One region of the Streptomyces sp. NPDC020299 genome, then DNA from elsewhere that is predicted to be linked to it. Evidence: predicted binding sites of a transcription regulator. Region 1 holds the regulator's gene; the other holds the start of a gene.

The links. Region 1 encodes HspR, which represses chaperone genes until heat shock. Its sites were predicted from a motif close to TTGAGNNNNNNNNNCTCAA; they were not measured.
Region 2: a site for HspR is predicted at 4,125-4,143, ahead of lon (endopeptidase La). Genes of this name have one in related genera too.

Annotation. Positions count from the first base shown of each region.
Region 1 covers NZ_JBIRWL010000003.1:484,657-496,625, forward strand. The annotation lists gene dnaK (molecular chaperone DnaK) at 1-1,386, shown strand, start outside; gene grpE (nucleotide exchange factor GrpE) at 1,383-2,042, shown strand; gene dnaJ (molecular chaperone DnaJ) at 2,082-3,284, shown strand; gene ACH45E_RS10185 (heat shock protein transcriptional repressor HspR) at 3,290-3,757, shown strand; gene ACH45E_RS10190 (substrate-binding domain-containing protein) at 4,213-5,319, shown strand; gene ACH45E_RS10195 (LuxR C-terminal-related transcriptional regulator) at 5,645-6,691, shown strand; gene ACH45E_RS10200 (helix-turn-helix transcriptional regulator) at 6,654-7,646, opposite strand; gene ACH45E_RS10205 (helix-turn-helix transcriptional regulator) at 7,643-8,608, opposite strand; gene ACH45E_RS10210 ((2Fe-2S)-binding protein) at 9,071-9,367, shown strand; gene ACH45E_RS10215 (TIGR03618 family F420-dependent PPOX class oxidoreductase) at 9,517-9,930, opposite strand; gene clpB (ATP-dependent chaperone ClpB) at 10,099-11,969, shown strand, end outside.
Region 2 covers NZ_JBIRWL010000020.1:154,684-166,652, forward strand. The annotation lists gene ACH45E_RS37850 (response regulator transcription factor) at 1-252, opposite strand, end outside; gene ACH45E_RS37855 (spermidine synthase) at 375-1,052, opposite strand; gene ACH45E_RS37860 (rhomboid-like protein) at 1,269-2,066, shown strand; gene ACH45E_RS37865 (TIGR03086 family metal-binding protein) at 2,595-3,161, shown strand; gene ACH45E_RS37870 (GNAT family N-acetyltransferase) at 3,198-3,998, opposite strand; gene lon (endopeptidase La) at 4,166-6,595, shown strand; gene ACH45E_RS37880 (lysozyme) at 6,682-7,482, opposite strand; gene ACH45E_RS37885 (MarR family transcriptional regulator) at 7,738-8,229, shown strand; gene ACH45E_RS37890 (protein phosphatase 2C domain-containing protein) at 8,287-9,075, opposite strand; gene ACH45E_RS37895 (nitrate- and nitrite sensing domain-containing protein) at 9,449-11,969, shown strand, end outside.

The DNA of each region.
Region 1 (11,969 bases):
GCGTACGGCCTCGACAAGGACGACCAGACGATCCTCGTCTTCGACCTCGGTGGCGGCACCTTCGACGTGTCCCTGCTGGAGATCGGCGACGGCGTCGTCGAGGTGAAGGCCACCAACGGTGACAACCACCTCGGTGGTGACGACTGGGACCAGCGCGTCGTCGACTACCTGGTGCAGCAGTTCAAGTCCGGTCACGGCGTGGACCTGGCCAAGGACAAGATGGCCCTCCAGCGCCTCCGCGAGGCCGCCGAGAAGGCCAAGATCGAGCTGTCCTCGTCCAGCGAGACCTCGATCAACCTGCCCTACATCACCGCGTCCGCCGAGGGCCCGCTGCACCTGGACGAGAAGCTCACCCGCGCCCAGTTCCAGCAGCTGACCGCGGACCTGCTGGAGCGCTGCAAGACGCCGTTCCACAACGTCATCAAGGACGCCGGCATCGCCCTCGGCGAGATCGACCACGTCGTCCTCGTCGGCGGTTCCACCCGTATGCCCGCCGTGGCCGAGCTCGTCAAGGAGCTCACCGGCGGCAAGGAGGCCAACAAGGGTGTGAACCCGGACGAGGTCGTCGCCATCGGCGCCTCGCTCCAGGCCGGTGTCCTCAAGGGCGAGGTCAAGGACGTCCTGCTCCTCGACGTCACCCCGCTGTCCCTCGGTATCGAGACCAAGGGCGGCATCATGACCAAGCTCATCGAGCGCAACACGACCATCCCGACCAAGCGGTCGGAGATCTTCACGACGGCCGAGGACAACCAGCCGTCCGTGCAGATCCAGGTCTACCAGGGCGAGCGCGAGATCGCGGCCTACAACAAGAAGCTCGGCATGTTCGAGCTGACCGGTCTGCCGCCGGCGCCGCGTGGCGTCCCGCAGATCGAGGTCTCCTTCGACATCGACGCCAACGGCATCATGCACGTCACGGCGAAGGACCTCGGCACCGGCAAGGAGCAGAAGATGACCGTCACCGGCGGCTCCTCGCTGCCGAAGGACGAGGTCGACCGCATGCGCCAGGAGGCCGAGAAGTACGCGGAGGAGGACCACGCCCGCCGCGAGGCCGCCGAGTCCCGCAACCAGGGCGAGCAGCTCGTCTACCAGACCGAGAAGTTCCTCAAGGACAACGAGGACAAGGTCCCCGGCGAGATCAAGACCGAGGTCGAGGACGCGATCGGCGAGCTGAAGGAAGCCCTCAAGGGCGAGGACACCGCCGAGATCCGCACCGCCACGGAGAAGGTCGCGGCCGTCTCCCAGAAGCTCGGCCAGGCCATGTACGCCGACGCCCAGGCTTCGCAGGCCGCCGGGGCTGAGTCCGCCGGTGCCGGTGAGGCCAAGGCCGACGACGACGTCGTCGACGCGGAGATCGTCGACGACGAGCGCAAGGACGGTGCCGCGTGACGGAGGAGACCCCGGGCTTCGAGGAGAAGCCCGACGTCCCCTCCGGCGCCACCCCTGAAGACGCCGAGCCGAAGGCCGCCTCCTCCTCCAAGGAGCAGGCGGCCCCGGCCGGGGACGCGAGCCAGACAGCGGGCCTGGTGGCCCAGCTGGACCAGGTGCGCACCGCGCTCGGTGAGCGCACCGCGGACCTCCAGCGACTCCAGGCCGAGTACCAGAACTACCGCCGCCGCGTGGAGCGCGACCGGATCACGGTCAAGGAGATCGCCATCGCGAACCTCCTGACCGAGCTCCTGCCCGTGCTGGACGACATCGGCCGCGCGCGGGAACACGGCGAACTCGTCGGCGGCTTCAAGTCGGTCGCCGAGTCGCTGGAGACCGTCGCCGCCAAGATGGGCCTCCAGCAGTTCGGCAAGGAGGGCGAGCCCTTCGACCCGACGATCCACGAGGCCCTGATGCACAGCTACGCGCCGGACGTCACCGAGACGACGTGCGTGGCGATTCTGCAGCCCGGGTATCGCATCGGCGAGCGCACCATCCGCCCCGCGCGGGTGGCCGTGGCCGAACCGCAGCCCGGGGCGCAGACGGTCAAGGCCGAGGGGTCCGAGGAGAGCCCGGCGGCTGATGACAAGGAGAGCGGTGGCCCGGAGGAGGGCTGACGTCGACACGAACCGAGCAGGGAAGGAGGGGCGTCGGGGATGAGCACCAAGGACTTCATCGAGAAGGACTACTACAAGGTCCTCGGCGTCCCCAAGGACGCCACCGAGGCCGAGATCAAGAAGGCGTACCGGAAGCTCGCCCGCGAGTTCCACCCGGACGCCAACAAGGGCAACGCCAAGGCCGAGGACCGCTTCAAGGAGATCTCCGAGGCGAACGACATCCTCGGTGACCCGAAGAAGCGCAAGGAGTACGACGAGGCACGCGCCCTGTTCGGCAACGGGGGCTTCCGCCCGGGGCCGGGCGCGGGCGGCGGATCGTTCAACTTCGACCTGGGCGACCTCTTCGGAGGCGGCGCGGGCGGCGCGGGCGGCGCCGGCGGCCCCCAGGGCGGGGGCGGCGGCTTCGGCGGCGGAATCGGTGACGTCTTCGGGGGCCTGTTCAACCGGGGCGGCGGCGCGGGCACCACGCGCACCCAGCCCCGGCGCGGCCAGGACATCGAGTCCGAGGTCACGCTGAGCTTCACGGAGGCCATCGAGGGGGCCACGGTCCCGCTCAGGATGTCCTCGCAGGCACCGTGCAAGGCCTGTTCGGGCACCGGCGACAAGAACGGCACGCCCCGCGTGTGCCCGACCTGCGTCGGCACCGGCCAGGTGGCCCGGGGCTCCGGGGGAGGGTTCTCCCTCACCGACCCCTGCCCCGACTGCAAGGGACGCGGCCTGATGGCCGAGCACCCCTGCCTGGAGTGCAAGGGCAGCGGCCGGGCCAAGTCCTCCCGCACCATGCAGGTCCGCATCCCGGCCGGCGTCACCGACGGGCAGCGCATCCGGCTGCGCGGCAAGGGCGCGCCCGGCGAGCGGGGCGGACCGGCGGGCGACCTGTACGTGGTCGTGCACGTCGGCGAGCACCCGGTGTTCGGCCGCAGGGGCGACAACCTCACGGTGACCGTCCCGGTGACGTTCGCCGAGGCTGCCCTCGGCGGCGAGGTCCGGGTCCCGACCCTCGGCGGCCCCGCCGTCACGCTGAAGCTGCCGCCGGGCACGCCCAACGGCCGCACCATGCGGGCGCGGGGCAAGGGCGCGGTCCGCAAGGACGGCACCCGCGGCGACCTGTTGGTCACCGTCGAGGTGAGTGTTCCCAGGGACGTGACGGGGAAGGCTCGTGACGCGCTCGAGGCGTATCGCGAGGCGACCGCGGGCGAGGACCCGCGGGCCGAGCTGTTCGAGGCTGCGAAGGGAGCTTGAGTGGGATGGACGGCCGTCGACGCAGTGACAATTTCCGTGGGCCGTATGAACTGACCGAGGAAACCCCGGTCTACGTCATCTCGGTGGCGGCCCAGCTCTCCGGCCTGCACCCCCAGACGCTGCGCCAGTACGACCGCCTGGGGCTGGTCTCGCCCGACCGCACTCCGGGCCGGGGCCGCCGCTACTCGGCCCGCGACATCGAACTGCTGCGCACCGTCCAGCAGTTGTCGCAGGACGAGGGCATCAACCTGGCCGGCATCAAGCGCATCATCGAACTGGAGAACCAGGTCGCCGCCCTCCAGTCCCGTGTGGCGGAAATGCAGGCGGCCCTCGACGGGGCCGCGGCCACCATGCGCCAGCGCGAGGCCGCCGTGCACGCCTCCTACCGGCGGGACCTGGTCCCGTACCAGGAGGTCCAGCAGACCAGCGCCCTGGTGGTCTGGCGGCCGAAGCGGCAGCAGCAGAGCGACTGACCCGCCCATGTGCGGCAGAGGGCCCGGAGGCGACTCCGGGCCCTTTTCCGTGCGGCCCGTCAGCGGGTGGCGGTGCGGCTGTCGTTGTGTCTGTCGTTTGTCTGTCGTTTCTCTGTCGTCGTGTCTGTCACTGCGTCTGGCCGGGTTCGTTCGATCCTCTGCTCGGGCTGTACGACGACCCGGCAGGCGTTCGTGTTGCCGACGATCACGGCCCGGGAGGGACGGAGTCGGTTGTACTGCTCTTTGCCTCCACGTGAACTCCCGTTGGGTGGAGGGCCCGTAAAGGGCGTTTGGAGGCGATTCCGCTGAGCCTTCACAGGTGCAGCGGAGCGTGGTGTTGCGCACTCGTTAAGTGATTCCGCTTGACGCCGGTGGGGGCCTCCGCGTTGGCTTTTCAGACATCTGGGTGGCATAGGAGCCGCCACGTCCCGAACGCACCTGAAGTGAGCCCTCGAATGCGTCGTATCGCCCTCTCCGTGGCCGCCACCACGATCTCCCTCTCGCTCGCCGGCTGCGGTGTGCTGAACGCGACGGGGAGCTCGAGCGACGCAAGCCCGACGAAGGGCAACGACATCACCGTGGGCGTGCTGATGCCGGAGAAGACGAACACGCGGTACGCGGAGTTCGACTACCCGATCATCAAGGCCAAGGTCACGGAGCTCACCAAGAAGCAGGGCAAGACCGAGTACCAGAACGCGGGTGCCAACGCGAAGGTGCAGACCGCCCAGATGCAGAAGATGATCGACGACAAGGTCGACGTCATCATCCTCGACGCCGTCGACTCGCACCTCATCGCGCCCACCGTGAAGAAGGCCAAGGACGCGGGCATCCCGGTCATCGCCTACGACCGGCTGTCCGAGGGCCCGATCGACGCGTACGTCTCCTTCGACAACGAGCTCGTCGGCGAGGTGCAGGCCCGCACGCTGCTCGAGGCGCTGGGCTCGCAGGCCGACACCTCCGACAAGGTCGTCATGATCAACGGCTCGCCCACCGACCCGAACGCCAAGCAGTTCAAGCAGGGCGCGCTCTCCGAGCTCAACGGCAAGGTGACCATCGCCGCGAGCTACGACACCGACAAGTGGGACCCGAAGCTCGCCCGGACCGAGATGACCAAGGCGATCAACTCGATCGGCAAGGACAACATCGCCGCCGTCTACTCCGCGAACGACGCCATGGCCGGCGGCATCGTCGAGGCGTTCAAGAACGCGGGCGTCACCACCGTGCCCCCCGTCACCGGTCAGGACGCGGAGCTGACGGCGGTGCAGCGGGTGGTTTCCGGCGAGCAGTACATGAGCGTCTACAAGCCCTACCCGGACGAGGCCGAGGCCGCCGCCGAGATGGCCGTCGCCCGGATCCAGGGCCATGACATCCAGTTCGACGCCCTCACCCGCGACAAGGTCGACAGCCCGACCGACAAGGACATCCCCGCCCAGCTGGTCACGGTGAACGCCCTGACGCGGAAGACCATCAAGAGCACAGTCATCGCGGACGGCATCTACAAGGTGGACGACATCTGCACGGCCAAGTACAAGGCGGCCTGCGCGTCCATCGGTCTGAAGTAGCCCACTCTAAGCAGCCACTTCGAAGCAGCCACTTCGAAGCAGCCACTTCGAAGTATCCCGCTTCCCGGTCAATGTGCCGCGGTACAAGGCGTTCACCCGCGAGGGTGGGCGCCTTGTCGCGTTCCGGCGGACACCATGACGCCCCCTGTGGCGTTCGATTCCGCCCCCCTCAGCTTGTTGCGATGTGATGGGCGGGGGCCGGAGGATAGCGGGTCATTCCGGTGGTTTACGGCGGCCGTGGCCCGGAGAGCCGTGTTGCGGACCCGGTCGGGGCCGCGCATAGTTGCGCTGCGGATGTGGCAGCAAACCAGGGGTGGAATGGGCGATGGCCGGGCACGGGACGGAGGAGCATCCCCACGGTGCCGACCGACTGTGCGAGGCCGGGGACCGCGTGTATTCCCGGGCCGTACGGCGCGGCCGTGTGGCGCGCGCGGACGCCGAGGCGGTGTCCTGCCTGCTGGACCTGGCGCTGCTGCACCCCGACCCCGACGACATGGACTGGCTGGTGCCGACCTCCCCGCAGGAGGTCATGACCCGGCTGCTGCGCGGGGTGTACGACGAGGTCAGGGACAGCCAGCGGCGGGTGGGCTCGGCGGTGGCCGCCTTCGAGCGCTACGCGGGCCTGGGACGGCAGTTGCAGGCCTCCGCGGCGGCCTCGGCGGAGGGCACCGCCATCCGCGTCCTGGACGGGCTGTCACGGATCCAGGCCGCGATGGACGAGGCGACCGAGGCGTGCACCACCGAGGTGCTCACCGTGCAGCCCGGCGGCATCCGGCGGGAGGCGGAGCTCACCGAGGGCCTGCACCGGGCGCTGGAGCTGCGCGGCCGGGGTGTGCGCATGCGCGACCTGTACACGCACGTGGCCCGGCACGGGCAGGGGCTGCTGAACTACCTGGAGCTGATGGGTGACGCGGTCGAGGCCCGCACCCTGGACGAGGTCATCGACCGGCTGATCCTCTTCGACCGCACGGTGGCCTTCATCCCCGCCAACGCCGACCGGACGATGGCGCTGGAGCTGCGCCACCCCGCGCTGGTCGAATACCTGGTGACGGTTTTCGAAAGACTGTGGCGGCTGGCGATACCGCTGACCGCGCCGCTGCCCGACACCGGCATCGAGGGCATCTCCCACCGCGAACAGTCCATCGCGGCTCTGCTCGCGGAGGGCCACCAGGACGCGGTGATCGCCGAGCGGCTCGGTATCAGCGTCCGCACCTGCCGTGCCCACATCGCCCGCCTGTCGGAGACCCTGGGGGCAGCCAGCCGTACCCAACTGGGCGTACGCATAGCCCAGGTGGGCCTGGACGGCCCACCCCGCACGGCGGCGCCGGCCGCGGTCACCCTTCCGGGTCGAGAATCCCCGACCGTGCGATGAGATAGCCGAGCTGGGCACGGCTCTCGCTGCCGAGGAGGGCGGCGAGCTTGGCTATGTGGTCGCGGGCGGTGCGCACGTTCATGCCGAGGCGGTCGGCGATGACGGCGTCGGTGTGGCCCTCGACGAGGAGGGCGGCGATGGCCCGCTGACGGGGCGTGACCCCGTTGTACGACGGTCGGCGCTCGGCCTTGGGGAACATCGGGGTGGCCAGCTGCCAGAGGACCTCGAAGGTCGTGACGAAGTACTTGATCAGCGCCGGATGGCGCACTTCCAGGGCGAGGCCGCCCTCGTCGTCCGCGGGGATGAAGGCGACCGAGCGGTCGATGACGACGAGACGGTCGGTCAGCTCGTCGAGGCTGCGGCCCTCGGTGTCGCCCTTCAGCTGCTCGACATAGGCGCAGACGCTCGGCAGATGGCGCATGCTGTGCTGATACAGGGCGCGGTTGCGGCCGCCGCGGTCGAGGAACGCCTGGTCGCGTTCGTAGGCGAGGGAGTGGGCGATGTCGCCGCGCTCGCCGACGATTCCGGTGTGCGGCTGGATGCACAGGACTTCGTCCTCGGCCTCGGCCATGGCCTCGGTGAGGGCCTGGTTGATCCGCCGGGTGCCGTGCAGGAGCCGCAGGGTCGGGGCGTCCGCCGAGGGGTGCCGGCCGTCGATCCGTATCAGGGTCTCGAACTGTTCGACCAGTCGGTTCTCGCGGCGCCGTTCCTCATCGACACGAGCCCGGGAGCCGCGCAACAGCCGGTTCAGGGCGATGGCGGGGGTGATGGGCTCCAGTCGGCCGAGGTCCTCGACGGTCGGGTGGAGCAGGCCGTGGTCAAGGAGGCAGGGGGTGCCGACGGCCTCCTGGGCGGAGATGTGCCCTTCGCGCAGGGCCTGTTCGTAGAGTTTCACCCCCGCGGGGCACAACTCCTCGACGGAGTGCTCGGTGTGCTCGGTGCCCGGGTTCGTCACCGGGTGACGCCCTCCCCCGGAATCGACTGGTCCAGTATCCCGGACTGGGCGATGCGGTAGCCGAGTTGGGCACGGCTGCCGCTGCCGAGGGCCTGGGCCAGCTTGGCGATGTGGGCGCGGCAGGTTCGTACGTTCATGCCCAGGCGGCGTGCGATGGCCTCGTCGACATGGCCTTCCACCAGGAGCTTGGCGATGGAGTGCTGGATCTCGGTGATGCCCTCGGAGTCGACCTCGTACGGGCCGCCGGCGCTCATCGGGACGGCCCGGTCCCACAGATACTCGAAGACCTTCATGAGGTAGCGGACCAGGCCGGGGTGGCGCAGCTCCAGCGCGATTTTGTGGTCGTCGCGGACCGGGATGAAGGCGACGGTGCCGTCGGAGATGATCAGGCGCTCGACCAGTTCGTCGATCGTGCGGTACTCGATCTTGCCGTCCGACAGATGGGCGGCGTAGGCCAGTTTCTCCGGGTTGTAGCGGGCCGTGTGCTGATACAGGCTCCGAATCTTCACACCACGTTCGATCAGGGGCCGGTCCCGCTCCAGGCCCTGGAGCAGACTGGTCTCCGAGATGCGGTCGGACGGCTGCACCGTGACGAGTTCGGTCTGGCACTGGGAGGTGGCGAGGTTGAGGGCCGCGTTGATCCGGTCGCTGCCTTCCAGCACCGTGATGGAGTCGCTGGTCGTCGTCACCACCGTGCTGAGGGCCATGAAGGGCTCGAACACGTCGGCGAGTTGGACGGACAGGCGCCTGTGCTCGGCTATCTCCCGCTCGATGGGGTTGAGTCGTTGGGCGAGGGCGACCGCCGGGGGCACCGGGCGCAACCAGGCCGGGTCGTCGGGATCGGGGTGGAGCAGGGCGAATTCGATCAGGCAGGGGGCGGCGTCCGTGTCCGAGCGGGCGATGCGTCCCGTACTGAGAGCGGTGGCGTAGAGGCGGCTGCCTTCTTCACACAGGTGGGTCATCGCATGGGGATGTGCCGCTTCTGACCGATTCGTCACCAAATCTCCACCCCCCAATATCCTGAACATGCAGGAACATGATGCACTGATTCTGTGGCCACCACGTGCCCGAATGAGCCATCGTCGTACCTGACGGGGGAAAAGGGGACCTTCAAGTGAGGATGAAGCCGACTATGCGTAACAGACTGTTTCGCTCGGTGCTCGTCGCCGGCTTTTCCGCCGCCGCGGCCCTGGGGGTGTTGAGCGGCGTCTCCGGCGCGAAGGGCGGCGCTCAGGCGGTAACTGAGTGGCCGTCGGTCGGGAAGACTCAGCTCCAGGCGGTAACCGAGTGGCCCTCGGCTGGAAAGGGCCAGGTCCTGGCGGTCACCGAGTGGCCCTCGGTGGCTGTGAACCCCGGAGCGGCGGCAGGCGGAGCCGGGAGCTGACGTGACGACTCCGCCCGACGACCGTTCCTTCCGCCGCGAGATGGCCACCGCCTATCGCTCCGGCTGGCACTTCATCGACCTGGTCACCGCCATCCCCCACAGCGGCGACTCGCTGATGGTGACCGTCTTCGGAGAGCCGGTCGTCGTCACGCGGGACGAGGACGAGGACGTGCGGGCGTACCGGTGCCTGCGGAAGCCCCGAGGGGCGCCACAGCCCGTGCGATGTGCCATCCGATACGGAATGATCTTTGTGAACCTGGACCGACGCGACCACCGGCTGGCAGAGCCGGAGATCTCGGACGTGAGGACCATCTCGGCCACCCCCCGCAGTGCCTGACGCGATTCCCCCGTCGTAAAAGATCGCTCAGGTGCTTCCCCCCGCAGCGGCGTCACCGTGACCTGAACACGGTGACGCCGCTGGCGTTTGTGGGGACATTTCCCCGTATCGGCATATTCGGCCAGGCCGCCATGGTGGCCGAAACGCGCTCAACCTCGCCCGAGGGCCCGCTCCACCCGGATCTCGATCACTACGCGTGACGGGTTCGGGGAGGGGGTCCGCTCATAGCGCTCGGCGTAGCGCCGCTCCGCCTCCGCGACCCGCTCCGGTTCGCGGCGGACGTACGCGCGCCCCTCCAGCGTCGCCCACCGCCGCCCGTCCACCTGGCACACGGCGACCCGGGCGCCCTCCGGCCCGGCGGCCAGCACATGGGCCGCCTTCGCGCTCGCCTTGTTCGTGATCACCCGAGCCAGCCGAGCCCCGGGCTCGTATGTCACACCGACGGGCACGACGTGCGGGCTGCCGTCCGGGCGCAGGGTGGTCAGCGTGCACAGATGCCGCTCACGCCAGAAGCGGAGATACGGCTCGTCCGGGGCACCCGGATCCACGGAGTACGTACTCATGGAACCGGAAGCTAGCCCGGAACGGCTCCCGGCTCCACTCTGAGCGAAACCACGGGGAACCTTGAGTGGAATAGACTCAACTTTGTGTACGTTGGTTAAGTCAGCAGTGGGAGACGCAGTAGTGGGAGACCCGGCCGACGGGCCGGCGCCGAGGAGGAGAACGGACACGTGGACGCCGAGCTGACCAACAGGAGCCGGGAAGCGATCAACGCGGCCGGCAACCGAGCCGTGACCGAGGGGCACCCGGACCTCACGCCCGCCCATCTGCTGCTGGCGCTGCTCCAGGGGCAGGAGAACGAGAACATCACCGACCTGCTCGCCGCCGTCGACGCCGACCAGGCGGCCGTGCGTTCCGGCGCCGAGCGGGTCCTCGCCGGGCTGCCCAGCGTGACCGGGTCCACCGTCGCGCCTCCGCAGCCGAACCGTGAGCTGCTCGCCGTCATCGCGGACGCGACCGAGCGCGCCAAGGACCTCGGCGACGAGTACCTTTCCACCGAGCACCTGCTCATCGGCATCGCCGCGAAGGGCGGCGCGGCGGGCGAGGTGCTCGAACGGCAGGGCGCGACCGCGAAGAAGCTTCAGGAGGCCTTCCAGAAGGCGAGGGGAGGGCGCCGCGTGACCACCGCGGACCCCGAGGGCCAGTACAAGGCCCTGGAGAAGTTCGGGACCGACTTCACGGCCGCCGCGCGCGACGGCAAGCTCGACCCGGTCATCGGGCGGGACCAGGAGATCCGCCGGGTCGTGCAGGTGCTGTCCCGCCGCACCAAGAACAACCCCGTGCTGATCGGCGAGCCCGGCGTCGGCAAGACCGCCGTCGTCGAGGGCCTCGCCCAGCGGATCGTCAAGGGCGACGTGCCCGAATCCCTCAAGGACAAGCGGCTGGTCGCGCTCGACCTGGGCGCGATGGTCGCGGGCGCCAAGTACCGCGGCGAGTTCGAGGAGCGCCTGAAGACCGTCCTGGCCGAGATCAAGGACTCCGACGGCCAGATCATCACCTTCATCGACGAGCTGCACACCGTCGTGGGCGCGGGTGCCGGCGGCGACTCCGCGATGGACGCCGGCAACATGCTCAAGCCGATGCTCGCCCGTGGTGAGCTGCGCATGGTCGGCGCGACCACCCTGGACGAGTACCGGGAGCGGATCGAGAAGGACCCGGCGCTGGAGCGGCGCTTCCAGCAGGTGCTGGTCGCCGAGCCGACCGTGGAGGACACCATCGCGATCCTGCGCGGCCTCAAGGGCCGGTACGAGGCCCACCACAAGGTGCAGATCGCGGACAGCGCGCTGGTCGCGGCGGCCACGCTCTCCGACCGCTACATCACCTCCCGCTTCCTGCCCGACAAGGCCATCGACCTGGTCGACGAGGCCGCCTCGCGGCTGCGCATGGAGATCGACTCGTCTCCGGTCGAGATCGACGAACTCCAGCGTGCCGTCGACCGGTTGCGCATGGAGGAGCTGGCCCTCGACAAGGAGACCGACCCGGCCTCCCGTGACCGCCTGGAGAAGCTGCGCCGCGACCTCGCCGACAAGGAGGAGGAGCTGCGGGGCCTCACCGCCCGCTGGGAGAAGGAGAAGCAGTCCCTCAACCGGGTCGGCGAGCTCAAGGAACGCCTCGACGACCTGCGCGGGCAGGCCGAACGCGCCCAGCGCGACGGCGACTTCGACAGCGCCTCCAAGCTGCTGTACGGCGAGATCCCCGGTCTGGAGAAGGAGCTGGAGGCCGCCTCCGAGGCCGAGGAGGAGGCCTCCAGGGACACGATGGTCAAGGACGAGGTCGGCTCCGACGACATCGCCGACGTCGTGGGCTCCTGGACCGGCATCCCGGCCGGGCGGCTGCTGGAGGGCGAGACGCAGAAGCTGCTGCGCATGGAGGACGAGCTCGGCAAGCGGCTCATCGGCCAGACCGAGGCCGTACGGGCCGTGTCCGACGCCGTGCGCCGCAGCCGCGCCGGGATCGCCGACCCCGACCGGCCCACCGGTTCCTTCCTCTTCCTCGGCCCGACCGGCGTCGGCAAGACCGAACTGGCCAAGGCGCTCGCCGA
Region 2 (11,969 bases), on a different contig from region 1:
ACGACGGCAGACCTCCAGACCGTCGAAGCCGGGCAGCATGATGTCGAGGATCAGCAGATCGGGCTGCCAGGCCTCGGCGGTGTCGACGGCGGCCGGGCCGTCTCCGGCGGTTTGCACCAGGAATCCCTCGGCGCGCAGCCGGGCCGCGATGGCGTCGACGATCGTCGGATCGTCCTCGACGACCAGGACCCGGCGCTGCGCGCCCTGGGTGGCCGCCGCCGCGCCGTTGTGGGAGGTGTGTGTCTGCTCCATCGCCCGCCCCTGAGGTGCTTTCCGGAACCAGTGGGGTGGTTCCTCGGTCTGCGCATGGTTGCGATTGACGCTTGAATGATCCGCGTCAGGGAAGCACATTACGGGGAGTGGCGTCGCATTTGCTATCCAGGGCGTACGGCGAGGTGCACGGCGTCCGGAACGCCCCGGGCAACGGGGATCTCTTCGGTACGCACCTGCCGGAACCCGGCATTCCGCAAGGTACCTTCAAATTCCGGGGAGGGCCGCGCCGACCACACCGCGAGCACTCCGCCGGGTCTCAAAGCCCTTGCACAGCCTGCCAGTCCGACTGACGAGTAGAGCCCCTCGTTGCCCTCCGTGACAGTCCAGCCGGGGCCGTTGTCGATGTCCAGGCACAGGGCGTCGTACGTGGCGCATGTCTCACCGAGGTGCGCCAGGAGATCGCCTTCCACGATCCGGGCGCGCGGGTCGGCGAGCGCGGCGGCGGAGAGCGCGGACAGGGGGCCGCCGAGGTGCCAGTCGATGACGGCCCGCTCGCGTTCCACCACCGTGATCCGGCCCCAGCGCGGATCGGCCGCCGCGTGCGCGAGCGAGAAACCGACGCCCAGCCCGCCGATCAGTACTTCCGGCTCCGGCCGGCCGTCCAGCGCGCGGTACGCGGCGTCCACGAGCAGCCGCTCCGAGCGGCCGTCGGAGGTGTCCATCAGGAAGCAGCCGTTGGCGATGATCTGGAGCAACTCGCCGTGGCGGCGCAGCACCACCTCCCCGTACGGGCCCTCGCGACGGTCCAGGACCACGGGAATGTCGTAGGTGGCTACCATGGCGCCATCCTGCCCCAACGGGGCTTGGCGGGCAGGCGAATTACGGGTGGCCCGCGGGGTGCCGGCCGAGAGCCGCGGCAGAGGGAGGCGGGCCGCCCGCGCGGACGCAGGACGAGGATGAGAGGTTCCTGTGAATCCGGCCTCGCGTGGTGTCGGTCATAGACAGCGACGGGTGGGGCGCGAAGGGTGGGGCGGAACGGAAGGGAGCGCCTCACCTTGGAACCGACCGCGAGGGCCGCCACGACGGCCCCGTTTCCGCCCCTCTCCGAAGACGGCCGCCCGTCCGCCGAACTGGCCGAACTGCTGGACGGCGTGCCGCGCCAGCGCGTCCCGGCGACGGCGAGCGGCCCCGCGGCGGCAGCGGTCGCGCGCCCGCTCCCAGCCCCGGCCCCCGCCTTCCGCCCCTGGCGGCTGCTGCCCACCCCCACCGGAACGCCGTTCACCGTCGGCTACGCGGCCGTGCTCGCCCTGACCTCGCTGTTCACCGAGTACGCCGACCCGTCCCTCGTGCACGCCCTCCACCAGGCCTCCAGCACGGACGTTGCACATCTGCTGCGCTCGCCCGTGCTGGTGCTGCTGGCGAGCGCGCTGTGGATCGCCGGCGGGCTCCTTTCGCCGTACGCGCTCGCCTTCGTGCTCGTGCTGACCGCGCTGGAACGGCGGACAGGCGGACTGCGCGCGGCCGGGATCTTCCTGCTCGGGCACGTACTGGCCACCCTCGCCACCGAGGTGCCCGTCGGCCTCGCGGTCCTCGCCGGGCACCTGCCGCACAGCTCCCTGCACCGCCTGGACTACGGCATCAGCTTCGGCGTGGCAGCCGGCGTCGGCTCCCTGGCCGGCCTCCTCACCCCCTGGCTGCGCTGGCCCCTGCTCGCCCTGGCCGGCGGCATCATCATCCAGGACCTGATCGCCTTCACCGACCCGATGACCAACTGGGGCCACCTGATCTCCCTGGCCATAGGCGTCACCACCTGGCCCCTGGTCAGACACTGGCAGCGGACCCGCACCACCTGACTCCGGCCGCCGCCTCCCGCTGCGCGGGGCTCGCGCCATGCCGGCGATTGGCCAGCCGGGGGCCGGTGTTCCCTCCAGCCTGACGCCGTCCTCGAAGGGGACGGGCGGCCCCGGCCGCTCGGGCACGCGCGCGTGGGCGTACTTCCGCTCCGGGATGGTGGCCTCGTGTGCACTGCACACTGCACGCTGCACGTGGCGACGTATGCGAACCGGGCGGGGTGTCGGTACGGGAGGCGTCGACGAAGCCAAGGTGCTGGGCCGCGACGCCCAGCCGTAGCCTGGCCGGCGCCCGGACCGCCGAGACGGGGCTCCATCGCCACCCCGTCTTCCCAGCCGCCGGGAACGCTGCCTCGGCCGCCACCACGGCGGCCCGCGATCACCGCTCGACGCCCGGGCCCCGCCCGCGTACCGACCCCTGGAGTCGCTGTCACTCCCCCGGCAGTCTCAGCGGATTGCCTATGAACTCCGTCCCGATGGTGTAGCGATGACCTCGCGAAGGCATGACGGAAGCGCACGGGGGAGGCCCGGATGACCGAGGCGGTACGGCGTATGGAGCGGGCGATCACGATGACCGGGCGGGTGGTGAACGGGGTCTCGGACGAGCAGTGGACGCTGCCGACGCCGTGTGCGGAATGGGACGCGCGCGCCCTGCTCAACCACACCGTGGGCGGCATGCGCATCTTCGCCGCCCAGTTGGACGGCAGGGAACCCGAGGCCGACCACGAGTCCGACTGGCTTGCGGACGACCCGAAGGCCGCGTACGCCTCGGCGGCCGAGCTGGACCGCGCGACCTGGAACCGGCCCGGCGCCCTCGACACCACCCTCCGGCTCTCGTTCGGAGCCGTGCCCGGGCCGCTCGCGGCGCAGATCCACCTCACCGAGGTCTGCGTGCACGGCGTCGACCTGGCCATCGCGACGGACCGGCGGGCGCTGCTCGACGAGGAACTGTGCGAGGGACTGCTCCGCACGGTGCGGCAGATGGACGGCTTCGACGCCTTCCGGGTCCCCGGAATCTTCGCCGAGGAGACCCCGGCACCCCCCGGCGCCCCCGCACACACCCGCCTGCTGGCCTTCCTGGGCCGCACGGTCTCCTGACCTCTCGGCCCAGGTCGCCAGGTACCCCCTAGGGCCCTAGGCCCGCCCCTCCGGCGACCACACGTACGGCGTGGTCGTCGTCACCGCGTAGAAGCCCAGGCGGCGCAGGATCGGGGCGCTGTCGGCGGAGGCGTCGACGTTGAGGTATCTGATGCCGCGGGCGGCGGCGAGGCCGGCGCGGGTGGCGACCATGGCGCGGTAGATGCCCTTGCCGCGCCACTCGGCGAGCGTGGAGCCGCCCAGCAGGCCGGCGAACTCCGTACCGGGGCGGAAGAGCAGCCAGGCCGCGCAGACGATCTCACCGTCGGCCTCGGCGACGTGCACGGAGATGTCGTCCGGGCCGACCGTGAGCCGCCCGATCAGATGCTCGGCGAGCCAGCTCATGTCCTGGTCCCATACGGCCGTCTGCAGGGCGGCGATCCGGTGCATGTCCGCCTCGGCGGTGACCCGGCGCAGTGTGACGCCGTCGGGCAGTACGGGCTGCCGCACGGCCAGCTCCGCCACGGGCGCCACCAGCACCGTCTCCTGCTCCTCGGGCACGAACCCCGCCGCGCGCAGCCGGTCGGTCAGGTCGGCCGGGGCGTCGTGGCCGCGGATCTTCCACTCCACCGCCTCGCCGCGCGCCGCGAAGAAGTCCCGCTGCCGCGCGATCAGCTCGTCCAGCTCCCGCCCGCGCAGGCCCAGATCGCGCGGCGCGCTGAGGAAGCCGCGGAAATCCCCGACGACCCGCAGCAGTTCGCCGTCGTACTCGTGCGTGATCCCGGGCGGCGGAGCGGGCGGAACGGCGCGTATCTGGGCGTCGTAGGCGGCGAGCAGCGCCGCGGTGTCGGTCGTCATCGGGGGCACGGTACGGGGAATGCCGGGGCGGGCGGCAACTGCTTTTAAGAGGGGTCGAAGTCGCGGCCGACGAAGTGATCGCTCACAGCGAACACCCCTTGGGGAACAATCAAGGGCTCACAAGCATTGAGTCGGCATAGCTCAATTTGACTGCCCAAGGGGAGATCATGACTGCTGAGTCCACGGCGTCCACACCACTCACCCTGCCCGTTCTGCCGCTCGACGACGAGGTCGTGCTGCCCGGGATGGTGGTCCCGCTGGACCTGAGCGACTCCGAGGTGCGCGCCGCGGTGGAGGCCGCACAGGCCGCCGCCCGGTCGGCGCCGGGGAAGCCCAAGGTGCTGCTGGTGCCACGCATCGAGGGGACGTACGCCAAGACCGGTGTGCTGGGCACGGTCGAGCAGGTCGGCCGGCTCGCCGACGGCGACCCGGGCGCCCTGATCCGCGGCCGCGGCCGGGTGAGGATCGGCGCCGGGACCACCGGGCCGGGTGCGGCCCTGTGGGTCGAGGGCACGAGGATCGACGAGAGCGTGCCGGACCCGCTGCCGGGTCAGGCCGCCGAACTCGTCAAGGAGTACAAGGCCCTCGCCAGCAGCTGGCTGAAGAAGCGCGGCGCCTGGCAGGTCGTGGACCGCGTCCAGGCCATCGACGACGTCTCCGCGCTCGCCGACAACTCCGGCTACTCGCCGTTCCTGACCACCGACCAGAAGGTCGAGCTGCTGGAGACCGCCGACCCGGTCGCCCGCCTCAAGCTCGCCACCCAGCAACTGCGCGACCACCTCGCCGAGCAGGACGTGGCCGAGACCATCGCCAAGGACGTCCAGGAGGGCGTCGACAAGCAGCAGCGCGAGTTCCTGCTGCGCCGCCAGCTGGAAGCCGTCCGCAAGGAACTGCGCGAGCTGAACGGCGACTCCAAGGACTCGGCCGAGGAGTCCGACGACTACCGTGCCCGCGTCGAGGCCGCCGACCTGCCCGAGAAGGTCCGCGAGGCGGCCCTGAAGGAGGTCGACAAGCTGGAGCGGGCCAGTGACCAGTCGCCCGAGGGCAGCTGGATCCGCACCTGGCTCGACACGATCCTCGAACTGCCGTGGAACGAGCGGACCGAGGACGCCTACGACATCCAGGGCGCCAAGACCGTCCTGGACGCCGAGCACGCGGGACTGGAGGACGTCAAGGAGCGGATCACCGAGTACCTGGCGGTGCGCAAGCGCCGTACCGACCGGGGCCTGGGCGTGATCGGCGGCCGGCGCGGTGGTGCCGTACTGGCCCTCGTCGGTCCGCCCGGCGTCGGCAAGACGTCGCTCGGTGAATCCGTGGCCCACGCGATGGGCCGCAAGTTCGTCCGCGTCGCCCTCGGCGGTGTCCGGGACGAGGCCGAGATCCGCGGCCACCGGCGTACGTACGTCGGCGCGCTGCCCGGCCGGATCGTCCGCGCGATCAAGGAGGCCGGTTCGATGAACCCGGTCGTCCTGCTCGACGAGATCGACAAGGTGGGCTCGGACTTCCGCGGCGACCCCGCGGCCGCCCTCCTCGAAGTCCTCGACCCGGCTCAGAACCACACCTTCCGGGACCACTACCTGGAGGTCGAGCTGGACCTGTCGGACGTGGTCTTCCTCGCCACCGCCAACGTCCTGGAGGCCATCCCCGAGGCCCTGCTCGACCGCATGGAGCTGGTCCGGCTGGACGGCTACACCGAGGACGAGAAGGTCGTCATCGCCCGCGACCACCTGCTCCCGCGCCAGCTGGACCGGGCGGGCCTGCACAAGGACGAGGTCACCCTCGACGAGAGCGCGCTGCGGGGGCTCGCCGGCGAGTACACGCGCGAGGCGGGCGTGCGCAACCTGGAGCGGTCGATCGCCCGGCTGCTGCGCAAGGTCGCGGCCCAGCACGAACTGGGCGAGCGGGAGCTGCCGTTCACCGTCACCGACGGCGACCTGCGCTCTCTGATCGGCCGGCCGCACCACGTGCCCGAGTCCGCCCAGGACCCGGCCGAGCGCCGTACGGCGGTCCCGGGCGTGGCGACCGGCCTGGCGGTGACCGGCGCGGGCGGTGACGTCCTGTACGTCGAGGCGTCCCTCGCCGACCCCGAGACGGGCGCGGCGGGCCTGACCCTCACCGGTCAGCTGGGCGACGTGATGAAGGAGTCGGCGCAGATCGCGCTGAGCTTCCTGCGCTCTCACGGCGCCGAGCTGGAACTGCCCGTCGCCGACCTCAAGGACCGGGGCGTGCACATCCACTTCCCGGCGGGCGCGGTCCCGAAGGACGGCCCGAGCGCCGGCATCACGATGACCACGGCACTCGCCTCGCTCCTGTCCGGCCGGCTGGTCCGCACGGACGTGGCGATGACCGGCGAGGTCTCCCTGACCGGCCGGGTCCTGCCCATCGGCGGCGTGAAGCAGAAGCTGCTCGCCGCCCACCGCGCCGGGGTGACCACCGTGATCATCCCCAAGCGCAACGAACCCGACCTGGACGACGTCCCGGCCGAGGTGCTGGACAAGCTCGCCGTCCACGCCGTGACCGACGTCCGCCAGGTCCTGGAGCTGGCGCTCGCGCCCGCCACGAGCGAGGCGACGCCGGAGGTTCCGGTCGCGGCGTGACGGACGCGTCCGGAAAGGCAGGGCCCGGGTCCCGTGAGGGAGGCCCGGGCCCTCGCCGTACGTCAGCCGGTCAGCCAGCCGGCCGGTCAGCCGTTCGCGAGGGCGACCACGCGGTCCAGCGCCCCGTTGAACTTGTCGTGGTCCCCGACCGTCGGCCCGGACGACGTGTACTGCCACATCGTGTAGAAGGACCACCCCGACGGCAGCGTGCCCGCGTCCGACGCGTACCGCGCGATCCACAGCGGGTTGTCCGACGCGAAGCCGCCGTAGTCGCCCGTGCACTGGGACCACCAGCTGGTGGCCGTGTAGATGACCGCGTCCCGTCCCGTACGCGCCTTGTACCTGTCCAGGAAGGCGGCGATCCAGCTGACCATCGCGCTGGTGGACTTGCCGTAGCAGGCGGCGCCGTACGGGTTCCACTCGATGTCGAGGGTGCCGGGCAGGGTCCTGCCGTCCTTGGACCAGCCGCCGCCGTGAGCGACGAAGTAGTCGGCCTGGGCCGCCCCGCTCGTGGTGTCCGGAGTGGCGAAGTGGTAGGCCGCGCGGATCATGCCGACGTTGTAGGAGCCGTTGTACTGCTGGGCGAAGTACGGGTTCGTGTAGTACGTGCCTTCCGACGCCTTCGTGTACGCCCACTTGACCCCGCTGCTCCACAGGGTCGACCAGGCGACGTTGCCCTGGTAGGCGGAGACGTCGACGCCCTCGGTCTGGGCGGCGGCGGTGGGGGCGGGGCTGCCGTCCTGGCCGTCGTGGGCAAGGACGCCCATGCCCATGCGGGCGGAGCCGCGGGCGGGGAAGCTCGCGGCGTGCGCGGGCGACAGGGGCAGGGTGAGGGAGAGGGCCGCGAGCAGGGCGGCGGCGACCGAACCGGATCTGAGCACGGGCATGACGCGCCTCCGAGACGAGGAGGGGGGAGATGTGGGGAGGTGGGGGAGTGGGGGGCCCACGGTGACCCACGCCTGCAGCGCTGGCGTGGGCATGCCATTGAATGCCTGCCATTGAAGCTACGCACGTAGAAGACGGCGTGGAAGGGGGTCCGGATGCCGCCGTTGGTCTACGCCTGCGAAATACTTACGTAGCTGCGGCGATGACGAGATCTGGCAGAAACTTTCAGGACCGGGAAACCGAGCAGGAGTGCTGACGTGCACGAGGACGCGAACGGCGGCGGGCAACCCGTGGCCGCCGAGGTGACGCCGAGCGGTGCGGACCAGGAGTTCCTGGCCCTGGAACGCGAGTTGACGGTGCTCCTGCGGCGCGCCCGCGCCAACCAGGGCGAGATGGCCCGGGAGGTCCACCCTGACCTGGAGTCGGCCGCGTACGGCCTGCTCGTCCGCCTCGACGAGCACGGCCGCCAGCGCGCCACGGCGCTCGCCGCCTACATCGGCGTCGGCAAGGCCACCATGTCCCGCCAGCTGCGCGCCCTGGAGGAGCTCGGCCTCGTCGCCCGCGAGCCGGATCCGGCGGACGGGCGGGCCTGGCTGGTGGCCCTCACCGACGAGGGGCGCGGCCGGGTCGGCAAGGTCCGGGAGGCCCGCCGCGCGCGCTACGTCAGCCAGCTCGCCCACTGGGACCGGCGAGAGGTGGCGGAACTGGCGCGACTGCTGCGCGAGCTGAACGGGGTCATGGAGAAGTAGCCGCGAGCGAGACAAGCCGCGAGAAGCGGCCGAGCGGCCGGGACCACTCCTGGCCCTCTAGAGCTCCACGTACGCCACCGTCGCGTCGTCGTGCGTCTTGCTGCGCCCGAGGAACGCCCGCTCGTCCCGGTCCGCCGCCTCCAGCCCGCGTACCCGGTCGATCAGGGACCGGGCGCCCTCCTTGCGGACGACGTCGAACAGGGCCGCCCAGTCGCCCTCGCCGAACTTCTCCACCCAGCGGGTCGCGCCGTCCGTCAGCGCCGCCAGGGCGCGGACCTCGTGGCGGGGGAGGCTGCCGGTGACCGCGCGGACGGCGACGTCCGGGTCCGCGGCCGCCGTGAAGAAGCCGCCCTCCTTGTTGCGGGCGCGGGCATCGCAGACGGCGTCGCTGACCAGCCAGGCGCGGGGGAGGCGGTCGAGGCGGTCGTCCAGGACGGGGGTGACGGTGCCGTCCGGGGACCGCAGGAGGAGGGCGGAGTCGGAGAGGACCAGGTGGTCGACGGCGTCCGGGGTCCAGCGGACCAGGACCACCGTCGCCTGCGGGGTACGCGGGTGAGAAAGGTCACAGGTGGCCGCGTGTGCCTCGGCCGTCCGGCGGATCGCCCGGGCGAGTATTTCCGTAAGCGTCGCATCCGGCAGCGAAACGGTCAGTTCGGTCAGCGCGCCGCCCAGCCGGGCGGTGAACCAAGCGACGGAATGCAGACACCCCGTCCCGCCCTTCGGCGGGGTGACGCCGTCCAGGACGACGACGCAGCCACCCTGCCCGGAGGCCGGTAGCCCGACCGCCGCGAAGTCCTCGTTGGGTCGGGTGGCGTCACCGGGTTCCGAAACGAGTTCAGTACGCATTCGGCCAGTCTGCACGACCCCTTCACAAGGTCCGCCAAAGGCTGGCAACGGTCACGGAATTCCCGCCGCCCCGCAGGTCAGGCGCCTGTTTTGGGACGGAATGACACCCTCCGGGAAGACGTGGTGGCGAATCCTGCCAAAGCCTGCCGCCCGCGTCCAACCGGCCCACCGCGCAAGGTACCTGTACGCGCCTGCGGAACTTGCCCGCCAACTCCCGGCCGATGTTCACTCCTTTGGGTGGCGAGCCAGGTGATGCCCGACCACTGACCACCGGCGCTGGGAGGGTCGGGGGACGGACCGTACCGGGTGTGAGTACCACTTGGCACCGATGTGACGGGGCGCCACCCGGGCCCATGGGTAGACGAGTTCAGGAATGCGAGCACCGGTGCAGAAAAAGCGGCCTCGGCGCACAGGCAAGCAGACGGCCTCCGAAGAGGGCGCCGAGCGCACCCCCGTCGGCACCGGCCGCCCCACCCACGTACGCAACCGGCTGATAGTCGCCGTCACCGTGGTGGCCGCCGCGATAGCCGGGGCGGGAGCGCCCTCCCTGCTCACCGCCTCCGGGCAGCTGAGCGACTCCCAGGAGCTGGTGACCCTCGCCCAGCGCACCCAGGACGCGCTTTCCCTCGCCCACTCGCTCGCCGACGAACGCGACGAGGTCACCTCCTACATCGCGGCCGGCCGCCCCAAGTCCAAGGCCCCTTCGGAGCAGCGCAGCGCCCGCGTCGACCGGCAGGTCGAGGACCTGCGCTCCGAGAGCGACACACCCGGCTCCCTGCGCACCGACCTCGACGGCATCGCGGCCGTACGCCGGGCCGCGCTCAGCGGCAAGAACACCGCCCTCGAAGCGCACCAGGCCTACTCCGCCGCCATCACCGAACTCCACGGGCTCGCCGACCAGCTGGCCGAGCAGATGCCCCCGCGGGCCGGTTCCGGCGCCTACGCGCTCGCCGAACTGGACACCGCCGTCCAGCAGTCCGCCGCCGCCCGCGGCCTGCTCCTCGCGGCCCTCAACGTGCCGACCAGCGAGCAGACGGTCATCAGCCCCACCACCGGCCTGCCCACCACGACCACCACCACCTCGGCGGCCGACAAGAAGCAGCGCGACGCCCTCACCGCCGCCGCCCAGCAGGCCAGGCTGCGCTCGGACGCGGCCCTCGCCGACTTCCACGACACCGCGCCCAAGACGGCCGTCTCCTCGTACGACTCCACCGTCACCGGCCCCGAGGTCAACTCCGCCGAGAAGTACCTCGCCTCCCTCACCGACCAGCCGACGCTGAGCGACGGCGACCTCGGCACCAGCGCCAAGAAGCTCGACGCGGCCCTGTCCGCCCGGGTCGACCTGATGGGGGGCGCGGAGTCCGCCCTCTACGACCACCGCACCAAGGACCTCGCCAAGCTGCGCGACGACGACGTCACCGCGCTGGAGATCCGGATCGCCGTCCTCGGCGCCCTGCTGCTGGTCGCCGTCGGCATCGCCACCGCCATGGCCCGCACCCTCACCCGCCCGCTGTCGGTCCTGCGCCGGGGCTCGGCCCGCCTGGCCGAGGCCGAGGACCCCACCGCCGCGGAGCCGGTGAAGTTCACCGGCCGCAACGACGAGTTCGCCCAGGTCGTCCGCTCCGTCAACGCCCTGCACGCGCATGCCGCCGCCCTCCATGAGCGGATCACCACCCTGGAGACCGACCGCAAACACCTGGTCGGCCAGCGCCAGCGGATGGCCGACGCCCGGGAGGAACTGCGCGCCGAACTCGCCGACTCCGCCGCCCAGCTGGAGCGCCTGCGCACCAGCATCGGCGGCACCTTCGTCAACCTCGCCCTGCGCACGCTCGGCCTCGTCGAACGCCAGCTCGCGGTCATCGAGGGCCTGGAGGACCGCGAGCAGGACCCCGAGCGCCTGTCCACCCTCTTCAAGCTCGACCACTTCGCCACGGTCATGCGCCGCCACAGCGAGAACCTGCTGGTCCTCGCCGGCACCGAGCACGTTCAGCAGCACCCGGGCCCGGTCCCGCTCGTCGACGTCGTCCGGGCGGCGGTCAGCGAGATCGAACGCTACGAACGCGTCCGCATCGCCGCCCTGCCCCCGCACGCCCACGTCGCGGGCTTCGCCGCGGACGACCTCTCCCACCTCCTCGCCGAACTGATGGAGAACGCCACCTCGTTCTCCCCGCCCGACATGCACGTCGAGGTCTCGGGCTGGCTGCTGGAGAGCGGCGAGGTCATGCTCTCCGTGCAGGACGAGGGCATCGGCATGGCCACCGAACGCCTGGAGCGCCTCAACTCCCGCCTCGCCGCCTTCGACGCCGAGTCGCCCTACGACGAGGAGGGCGAGGAGGGCCTCGGCCTCGGCCTGTACGTCGTGGCCCGCCTCGCCCACCGCCACGGCGCCCGCGTCCAGCTCCGCGAACAGAAGCAGGGCGGCATCGCGGCGGTGGTGGTCCTGCCCGCGCCCCTGCTGACCGCCCCGCCGACGGCATCCGTACCCGCCCCCGCCACCACGGCGGGCGGCCCCCACACCTTCTCCCTCCCGGGCGCGAACGCCGAGGCCAACTCCAACGTCCTGCCCACCCGCTCCACGTCTGGGGACCCACTGGTCACCCTGGCGGAGCGCGCGGTACGTGAGGCACCGGCCGCGGAGCCCCCCGTACCCGCCCCCGCGGACCACCAGCCGGTCCAGCCCCCGGAAACCCCCGCGGAGTCCACGATGGAACTCCTACTCCCAGACCTGACCCCCACCCCCGAACCGTCCCCCGAACCCGCACCCGCCGCCGACGCGAAGCCGTTCCAGGGCCCACGCACCCCCACCCACGAACCCGCAGCCGCCGTCGGCGCGCAGCCCCCACAGGGGCCACCCGCACCCGACCACGAAAGCGGCACGGGTGGTGCGGGTGGGA